Regions from separate parts of the Bradyrhizobium sp. USDA 241 genome, predicted to be linked through region 2. Evidence: predicted binding sites of a transcription regulator. Region 2 holds the regulator's gene; each other region holds the start of a gene.
The links. Region 2 encodes PhoB, which activates phosphate uptake and scavenging genes when phosphate is short. Its sites were predicted from a motif close to TGTCATNNANCTGTCAT; they were not measured.

Region 1 (2,201 bases), on a different contig from region 2:
GGCGCGTTCGGGCGCGACGTCGGGATTCGGGGCGTGGCCGTCGCGCAGGGCGGCGCGGAGCCGTTGGCCCGCCTGTCGCGCGCCGAGGAATGGACGCCAGATGGAGATCGCCAGTTCCACCGGCGCGAGCGCGCGGCTGCCCATGATCGACGCGGCGATCATCACGCCGCCGCTGGCCTGCCCCTCGATCACCAGATAGGCGCCGAGGCCGAGCAGCGCCGATTGCAGCATGAAGCGCAGCGTCTTCGACAACGCGCCGAGCGATCCGGCGATATCGGCGTTGCGCTGCTGGGCGGCGACGAGATCGTCGTTGGCGGCCCCCATCCGGTCGATCAACCGCTGCTCCATCCCCAGCGCTGCCACGATTTCGGCGTTGCGCCGACCGGCTTCAAGCTGGACGCCGCGGATTGCGCCGGCACGCGACGCGTCCCGGGTCGGCGCCCGCGTCAGCACCTCGGTGAGCAGCGCGATCCCGAACAGCAGCACCGCGCCCGCGACCAGGGTCCAGCCGAGATAAGGATGCAAGAGAAAGCAGCCGGCGAGATACAGCGGCATCCACGGCAAGTCGAACAAGGTCGTCGGGCCGAGCCCGGAAAGGAACGACCGGACCGAGTCCAGATCATGTGACAATTGCAGGCCGCGATTCGCGCCGCCGCCGCGTAGCGGCCCGCGCAGGATGTTGCAGACGACCGGTTGCCACAGCGCGGCGTGCAGTGCCGATCCGATCCGGGTTAGAATACGCTGACGCAGCAGGTCGAACAGCCCTTGCATCGCATACGCCGCCGCCACCGCGATCGACAGCGCGATCAAGGTCGGAATGCTGTGCGATGGAATGACCCGGTCGTACACCTGCAGCATGTAGATAGAGCCGGTGAGCATCAGCAGATTGAGCACCGCCGAGAACAGTCCCACCGTCAGAAAGGCCGTTTTGCAGGAGGCGATCGCGGCCGAGGCGAGATCGCCGGACGCGGGAGTCGACGCGGAGGACGTTGTTGCGGTCATGATACTCAATTCAAAACGACGTCGGACCGTCACGGTCGGATGCGGTCGGCGTTCGTTAGCGAGGTTCAACGTCAGGCGCATGACAAAGCGCGGTGCGCGAAAACGCGGGCCGGCGGCAACGAGGCCGCGACACCCTGCGACGAAACGCCGCCTGTTCGGATGTTGGGCCGCGCAGGTCGCCAATCGAAACCTGGCGTGGTCACCTCTCGCGGCTGATCGAGCTGTAGCGCGATGACTCATTGGCGATTGCTGCCGGCCGAGAGGTCGAGCGCGCCGCCTGTCGCAAGACGAGTCGTTGGTTCGCTCGGCGTCCGCAGGACTTTCGTGTCGCGACTTCACCGGCCCGTTAAGAAGCAGTCACCGATCTGTTGTGGTCGGCGTTCTATCAACGCGCATTAACGATCCGTTAACCATCGGCCGTCTGGACCGTGCCCTTACGCATGCCGTGAGGTGGCGATCCGCGACGTCTTCTCTCAAGCGCTGGAGTGGCGATACATGTCGACGACCCCTCATGTCCTGGCGAACGGCGATTTCCTGCAGGATTGGTCCAATACTGGCCTTATCACGACCAACGATGATTGGTCGGGGGTCGCATCGATCGTCGGCTATCTCGGCAACGATGTCGTTTCGGCCACCGGGGTGGACGCGCGTACGGCTACCGGATCGTCGTCAGGAGATGTCGACGTCGTCGCCAACCAGACCAACACCGCCATCACCAACGGCGGTGTGGCCGAATTCCAGAGCGCCAACCCGACGGTGGCGCTGAACGGCTCAAACAGTGCGGATGCCCCGAGCCTCGTGATCCACCTCGACGCCACCGGCCGCAAAGATGTCCGGCTGAGCTTCAACGCACGCGACCTCGACGCCAGCACGGACGACTCGGCGCAGCAGATCAACGTGCAGTACCGGCTCGGTTCGAGCGGGGCGTGGACCAACGTTCCAAGCGGTTACGCCGCCGACGTCACCACCGGCGGTAGCGCGACCCAGGTGACGCCGTTCGATCTGCTGCTGCCTGCCGCCGTCGACGGCCACAACGACATCCAGGTTCGCATTCTCACCACCAACGCCGTCGGCAATGACGAGTGGGTCGGTATCGACGACATCCGCGTCACCAGTTCGTCCGAATCGTCGATCGAAGTGCAGCACGTCGCCTTCGCGCCGGATTCGCTCACGGTGTCGCATGACGAAGGTAACAGCGG
Region 2 (2,201 bases):
GCCGTGCAGCGCCTTGGCATGGAGCACGAACTGTCCGCCCTTCGGGGACGTCACGGGGGTGGCGATACTGACCTTGCAGCCGAACTCGTAAGGCGCGCGGGCTTTGCCCTTGCCGATGCACTCGACCTCCGGCGCATGCAACGCATAGATCTTCGGGCCGCGCTGATGCTGATCCTGGCTGCGCACCCGCTGCGCCAGATCGAGCAGCGGGCCGAAGCGCGCTTCCAGCGCCGCATCGCCATCAATCTTGCGGCGGACGTCGCGGATGATCCGGCCAAGCCGCGTCCGCAGGAACTTGAGTTGGCGCCGGGCGCGCTTGAACTGATGAGCGTGGGTATAGCGGCCGACCATGATGGCGGCGCGTTTGGCCAGGCGCAGATAGCTCTGGCGCAGCGGCACACGGTTGCGCTTGGCGAACCCGACGAGCTTGGTGATGGCCCGATGCGTCAGCCGCGCGTCGGTCGGATGCGCAACGGCCTTGGGCTGCACCGTGGTATCGACCACCACTCGCTCCAGGTCCTTGGGACCGATGGCGCCAGTCTTGTGTGCCACCGACAGACTTTCCTGGATCAGCGCGACGAGAGCCTCCTCGCCGAGCCGCTGGCGCCAGCGCGTCATCGACGATCGATCGAACGGCAGCCGGTGGCAGAAGCTCAACTCGCCGCAGAAGTATTGGTAATAAGGGTTCTCGATCCAGCGAGCGCACAGCACCTCATCCGAGAGATTGTGCATGTGCTTCAGGATGAACAGGCCGGCGACAAGCCGCGTCGGCAGTCCAGGCTGCCCCGGACCGGTTTGGCACACCGAACCAAAGCGGTCATCCAGAAAGTTCCAGTCGATCAGCGCCGCCAACCGCACCAGCGGGTGGCCCATGTCGATGATTTGATCGAGCGCCGGAAGCAACAGGTCCTTTTGGCGATCATCCCGCGGTTTGCTCATCGCCGTCCCCAATGCCGATGACCCGCCGTCAGGGAATCACGAATCGCTCGAAAGCAAAATCCCAAAACGCAAGAAACCGCGGCCCAACACCCGGCTTTCTTGCAAAATCGAATACTTTATCGAGACAACTTCTGCCTATGTCTCAGGCCGATCTGCATTCTTCACGGACGACTAATTAGACATCCACAAAACTCAGGTCTGTTCCGCCTTCGCAAACCGATCGTCCAGCGCATAGCCGGCGCCACGGACGGTGCGGATCGGATCCTGCTCGCGGCCGAGATTGAGCAGCTTGCGCAGGCGGCCGATGTGGACGTCGACAGTGCGCTCGTCGATGTAGATGTCACGGCCCCAGACGCTGTCGAGCAGCTGCTCGCGCGAGAACACGCGGCCGGGATGCTCCAGGAAGAACTCCAGCAGACGATATTCGGTCGGGCCGAGATCAATCGGCCGGCCCGAACGCGCCACGCGGCGCTTGTCGCGGTCGAGCTCGATGTCGCCATAGGCGAGCACGGTGGCGAGCCGCTCGGGGCTGGCGCGCCTGAGCAGGCCCTTCACGCGCGCCAGCAGCTCCGGCACCGAGAACGGCTTGACGATGTAGTCGTCGGCACCGCTCGCAAGTCCCCGCACCCGCTCGCTTTCCTCGCCGCGCGCGGTCAGCATGATGATCGGCAGCTGCTTGGTTTCGGGACGGGTGCGCAGCCGCCGGCACAGCTCGATGCCCGACAGGCCCGGCAGCATCCAGTCGAGCACGATCAGATCGGGAATGTGCTCCTTGAGGCGGGTGTCGGCATCATCGCCGCGCATCACCGTCTCAACGTCATAGCCGTCGCCTTCGAGGTTGTAGCGAAGAAGCTCGGTGAGAGCTTCCTCGTCCTCAACCACCATAATGCGTGCGCCCATGTTGTCGTCGCTCCTTGGGTATTCGGCACCGCTTAGGTATTCGGCACCGTCGTGGCGAAGGTCGTCATGTCGCCCTTCGGCCGCTTGTCGGTGATCGCCTGGCCCTCGATCATGTAGAACACGGTCTCGGCGATGTTGGTGGCGTGGTCACCGATCCGCTCGATGTTCTTGGCACAGAACATCAAATGGATGCAGAAAGAGATGTTGCGCTGATCCTCCATCATGTAGGTGAGGAGTTCGCGGAACAGCGAGGTGCAGATGGCGTCGACTTCCTCGTCGCCCTTCCACACCGCCATCGCTGCCGGCAGATCGTGCGCGGCATAGGCGTCCAGCACCGACTTGACCTGCTGCTGAACGAGGTC
Region 3 (2,201 bases), on a different contig from region 2:
CCGCTTCCGCGAGCGCGCGCACGATCGGCGAGTTGTTAGAGGTGCGGTAGAGCGTCTGCTTGATCGCGACGACGTCAGGGTCGCGCGCGGCCTGCTGAAGGAACTGCACTACCACGTCGAAGGATTCGTAGGGGTGATGGACGACGAGGTCCTTCTGCCGGATCGCGGCAAAGATGTCGCCGCCATGCTCGCGCACGCGCTCGGGGTGGCGCGGCACGTAGGGGGTGAATTCTAGGTCAGGCCGGTCGAGTCGCGTGAGCTGGGAGAGCTCGTTCATGGCGAGCACGCCGTCGACCAGGAACACCTCGTCATCGGCCGCCGACAGCGCATGCTGCACGAAGCTGCGCAACTGCTCCGGCATCTTGGCGTCGATCTCGAGCCGGATCACGGATCCGCGCCGGCGGCGCTTCAGCGCGGTCTCGAACAGGCGGACGAGGTCCTCCGCCTCTTCCTCGATTTCGAGCTCGGAGTCGCGGATGATCCGGAAGGAGCCCTGGCCGTGCAGATTGTAGCCGGGGAAAAGGCGGTTGATGAACAGGGCAGTCGCCTGCTCCAGCGAGATCAGGCGCACCGTGCCTTCGGCGGGCAGGCGGATGAAGCGGTCGATCTTGCCGGGCATGCGGATCAGCGCGTTCATCTGCCTGCCGTCGGCGGCGCGCGTGAGCTGGAGCGCGATGGTGAAGCCAAGGCTCGGAATGAACGGGAAGGGGTGGGCCGGATCGATCGCAAGCGGCGTCAGCAGCGGGAAGACGTTGTTGAGGAAATAGTCCTCGATCCAGGTCCGTTCCGACTTGGAGACGTCCTTGCCGTCGACCAGCACGATGCCGACCTCGGCCAGCGCGCTGCGCAGGTCGCGCCAGATCGCCTGCTGGTCCGAGGCGAGCTGGGAGACGGTGCGATTGATCAGGGCGAGCTGCTCCGACGGCGTCAGGCCGTCGGGGCTGCGTTCGGCAATGCCCTCGCGCACCTGGGCCTTGATGCCGGCAACGCGGACCATGAAGAACTCGTCGAGGTTATTCGCCGAAATCGACAGGAACCGAACCCGCTCCAGCACGGGGTGGCTGGGATTGACCGATTCCTCCAGGACTCGGCGGTTGAAATGCAGCCAGGACAGCTCGCGGTTGATGAACCGTTCGGGGCTGGACGCGATCGCCGGCAGGCCCTCGGCCTCTGCAGCTTTTTCTTTAATTTCAATAGCTTGCGCAGAGTCCATCAGAAGTCGGTCCATCCTGTCTCGCCTCACTTTGCGACTTATGCGCAAAACCCCGGGGAGCATGTGTTACAGCGATGACGTTTCGATGACATTGATGTTCCGCCGTTCCGCCGCGTCAAGCCGTTGCAGAAGGCGTCGGGGTACAAGGGGCCGATCAGGGGTCCCGGAGCAGCTCGGCGGCGAGCGCCCGGGTCACGGGGCGGCCGAGCCGTAGGGCTTCGCTGTCGAGCAGCTCCACGGCCTGCCGGGCCGCGGCCGAGGACCGCTCCAGGCGGGTGGCGAGGTAGCCGACCACGCTCTCGTCCACGGTGAGCTGGCGGTCGGCGCAGAATTTGACGATGAGGCCGCGAAAGAGCTGGTCGTCGGGAGGCAGCAGCGCGACCACCGGAACAGCCCGCAGACGCGAGCGCAGGTCGCGAAGCTCGATCTCCAGCGAGGCCGGCACCTCGCGTCCGGTGAGGAGGACGTAGGCGCCGTCCTCGCGGGCGAGGTTCATCAGATGAAAGAGGGCCCGCTCGTCAAAATCCCTGGCCTTGAGATCCTCGACCACCAGCGCGCCGGTGGCGAGCGCGCCCGGGACGCCTGCCGCGGTCAGCGCATTGGCCGTGGTCGAGCGGGCGCCGGCTTCCTCGGCCCAGATCGCGGCGAGATGGCTCTTGCCGCTACCTTCCGGGCCGGCCAGCCACATGATCCGGTTCGGCCATTCCGGCCAGCTGTCGATCAGGCCGAGACCAGCCGCATTGGCGGGGCCTTCGAGGAAGTTGTCCCGGCTGAGGCTCTCCGCATGCGGAAGTGCGAACGCCAATTGTCGGGGATGGACGCGGCCTGCCACGCTTGCTTTGCTCCATGCCGGCGCGCCGGCCCGTTTGAAGAGGTGCGACTTGATCGTGCGAGACTTGATCGTGCGAGACTTGGCCTTTTGCGGGGCCGCATCCCGGCTCATTTGGCCTCGATCGTGCTCATGTGCCGCAGCCACTCGACGAGATAG
Region 4 (2,201 bases), on a different contig from region 2:
GCCCATCTGCGCCGCCTGGTACGGCATATCCGGACGCGATGGCACAACACGCAAATTACGTTCCGTGGCGACGGGCACTATGCCCGGCCGGAGGCAATGGCGTGGTGCGAGACCAACGGCATCGACTACATCTTCGGTCTGTCCGGCACCAAGCCTCTCGCCAGAAAAGTCGACGAGGTCGCCGACGACATCCGCACGCGACGCGCCATCGAGAACCTGCCGGTTCTGCGTGGCTATACCGAGACGCGCCACAAGGCAAAGTCCTGGGATCGCGAACGGCGCACTGTCGCCCGTATTGAGGCGACGATGCTCGGCCTCGACATCCGCTTCGTCGTCACCAGCCTCGATGTCGGCTCGGCCGAGTGGATCTACGACAGCCTGTATTGCGCGCGCGGCCAAGCCGAGAATCTGATCAAGCTGCATAAGACGCAGCTCGCCTCCGATCGCACCAGCTGCCGTTCGGCGCTCGCCAACCAGGTCCGTCTCGTGCTCCATACGGCCGCTTATTGGCTGATGCTGACCGTGCGCGACGCCATTCCCAAAGCCCGGGAATTGGCCGCTGCCGAGTTCGCGACGCTGCGTCTTCGGCTCTTGAAAATCGCCGCCCGTGTCGTCGAGACCACGAGCCGCATTCGCCTTGCGTTTGCCGCGGCATGTCCCGAAGCCGACCTGATCTGCGGCTTGCCCGGCGCGCTGCTGCCGCTCGGTCCTTGACCGGCGGGGCGTCCGCCCCCGTTCGCCCAACCCATCCCTCAAGCGCGTTGCAAAGTACCGGTCGTCAGGCGGCGAAAAGCCGAAGGCAATCCTGTGCGCCTCGTCAGACAAGATGTGCGGCCGCATCAATCGGGCCCAAAAGCCGCACTCTCACGAATAGGACGGGCTAGCGCGTTTTCGCGCGAGGTGGATGACGGTTGGCGTCGAGAAACGGTCCCAACAAAGCTGGCGCCAGACAGACGTCTTGCGCCACCTTGAAGCAGGGATGAGCACGAATGCCCTCATCCCTGCGTAAGGATGTGATCAACTCTACGATGTTACGGGGGTCGCTAGTGGAGCGTATCGCCGTGCTTCAGACGCTCGATCTGGTCCTTGACCATCAACTTCCGGCGCTTCAACTCAACAATTTGCAGGTCGTCTGTTGAAAGGTGCACGAGAGCTTCGTGCAATTCGTTTTCGAGAAGTCTGTGCTTCCGTTCCAATTCAACAAGATGTGCCTGAATTGTCATTCGAAACCTCCTCGGTAGGGTTGAACCTTAGGATTCGATCCGGACAAGCAAGTCTACATCAGCGATCCGTTCTGTCGATGGGTATCCGTCGTCGCAGTGTCATTTTTGAAAGTTCATATGTAACGAAGCGTGACTAGTGGAACCGCGCGGGAAAAATCCGTGATATCAATGCGCCTGCGCGACGCCGCACCAGCCTGCAAGAAATATCTTGCGGGAGATCGGCGAGCGGGGATCGCAGATCGCTTGCGATCACGCCGCGCAAGGACGATAATTTCCACAGGGCATCCACAGCCTTAATCTCACGCTTATCGGTTTTCGGCCACCGCAGACATGACCAATGAAGACGAGCGTGAGCTCGAAGCCGAGCTCACCCGGTTGCAGCAGGAACACCGAGATCTGGACGCCGCGATCGATGCACTGCATCAATCGCCCGCCCCCGACCTATTGCGGTTACAGCGGTTGAAGAAGCGCAAGCTGTTGTTGCGTGACCGCATCGCGTTCATCGAAGACCAGATTACCCCCGACATCATCGCCTGATCCGTGAGCGGCCTGCACCGCGGCTTGCCCAAATGAATCCGCTTGACTCGAAGAGAACAAAATAGGAACATTTTGGAGCGCCCAAACCTCCGAAATGCCCAAGCCACGACACGAGGACAACGCAGATGTCGGCAACGCCCCTTCTCGACAACAGCCATTATGAACAGGCCTGTGATCAGGCGATCGCGATGTGCGACGGCAATCTGCGCAGCACGATCAAAGCGCTGATCATGGCCAATGAATATCTGGAAACCGAGCTGGAGGAATTGCAGGCGGCGATTTCCGCCGGCTGCATTCCGGAGACCTCGCGCAGCAAGATGCGGAGCAAGAGCAGCGCCGCCTGATTTCAACAACCGGAGCAACGCCATGTCGGATGTGACCTACTACGTTGCAATGCCCTTTTTGATCGATGCAGACGGCTCGCCAGTCGCGGGCACTGCC

Region 1: the regulator PhoB is predicted to act here: its motif matches at 1,358-1,374, upstream of ABIF91_RS32025 (ExeM/NucH family extracellular endonuclease).
Region 3: the regulator PhoB is predicted to act here: its motif matches at 1,288-1,304, upstream of ABIF91_RS35335 (RNA degradosome polyphosphate kinase).
Region 4: the regulator PhoB is predicted to act here: its motif matches at 1,310-1,326, upstream of ABIF91_RS25025 (YdcH family protein).

What each region holds. Positions count from the first base shown of each region.
Region 1 is NZ_JBMGPZ010000005.1:2,129,080-2,131,280, forward strand. It holds gene ABIF91_RS32020 (type I secretion system permease/ATPase) at 1-1,002, opposite strand, end outside; gene ABIF91_RS32025 (ExeM/NucH family extracellular endonuclease) at 1,498-2,201, shown strand, end outside.
Region 2 is NZ_JBMGPZ010000004.1:1,851,942-1,854,142, reverse strand. It holds gene ABIF91_RS18455 (IS5 family transposase) at 1-939, opposite strand, end outside; gene phoB (phosphate regulon transcriptional regulator PhoB) at 1,132-1,839, opposite strand; gene phoU (phosphate signaling complex protein PhoU) at 1,872-2,201, opposite strand, start outside.
Region 3 is NZ_JBMGPZ010000005.1:2,792,514-2,794,714, forward strand. It holds gene ABIF91_RS35335 (RNA degradosome polyphosphate kinase) at 1-1,213, opposite strand, end outside; gene ABIF91_RS35340 (DnaA ATPase domain-containing protein) at 1,368-2,045, opposite strand; gene ABIF91_RS35345 (CDP-alcohol phosphatidyltransferase family protein) at 2,153-2,201, opposite strand, start outside.
Region 4 is NZ_JBMGPZ010000005.1:664,202-666,402, reverse strand. It holds gene ABIF91_RS25030 (IS1380 family transposase) at 1-714, shown strand, start outside; gene ABIF91_RS25025 (YdcH family protein) at 1,044-1,223, opposite strand; gene ABIF91_RS25020 (YdcH family protein) at 1,554-1,760, shown strand; gene ABIF91_RS25015 (hypothetical protein) at 1,886-2,104, shown strand; gene ABIF91_RS25010 (hypothetical protein) at 2,127-2,201, shown strand, end outside.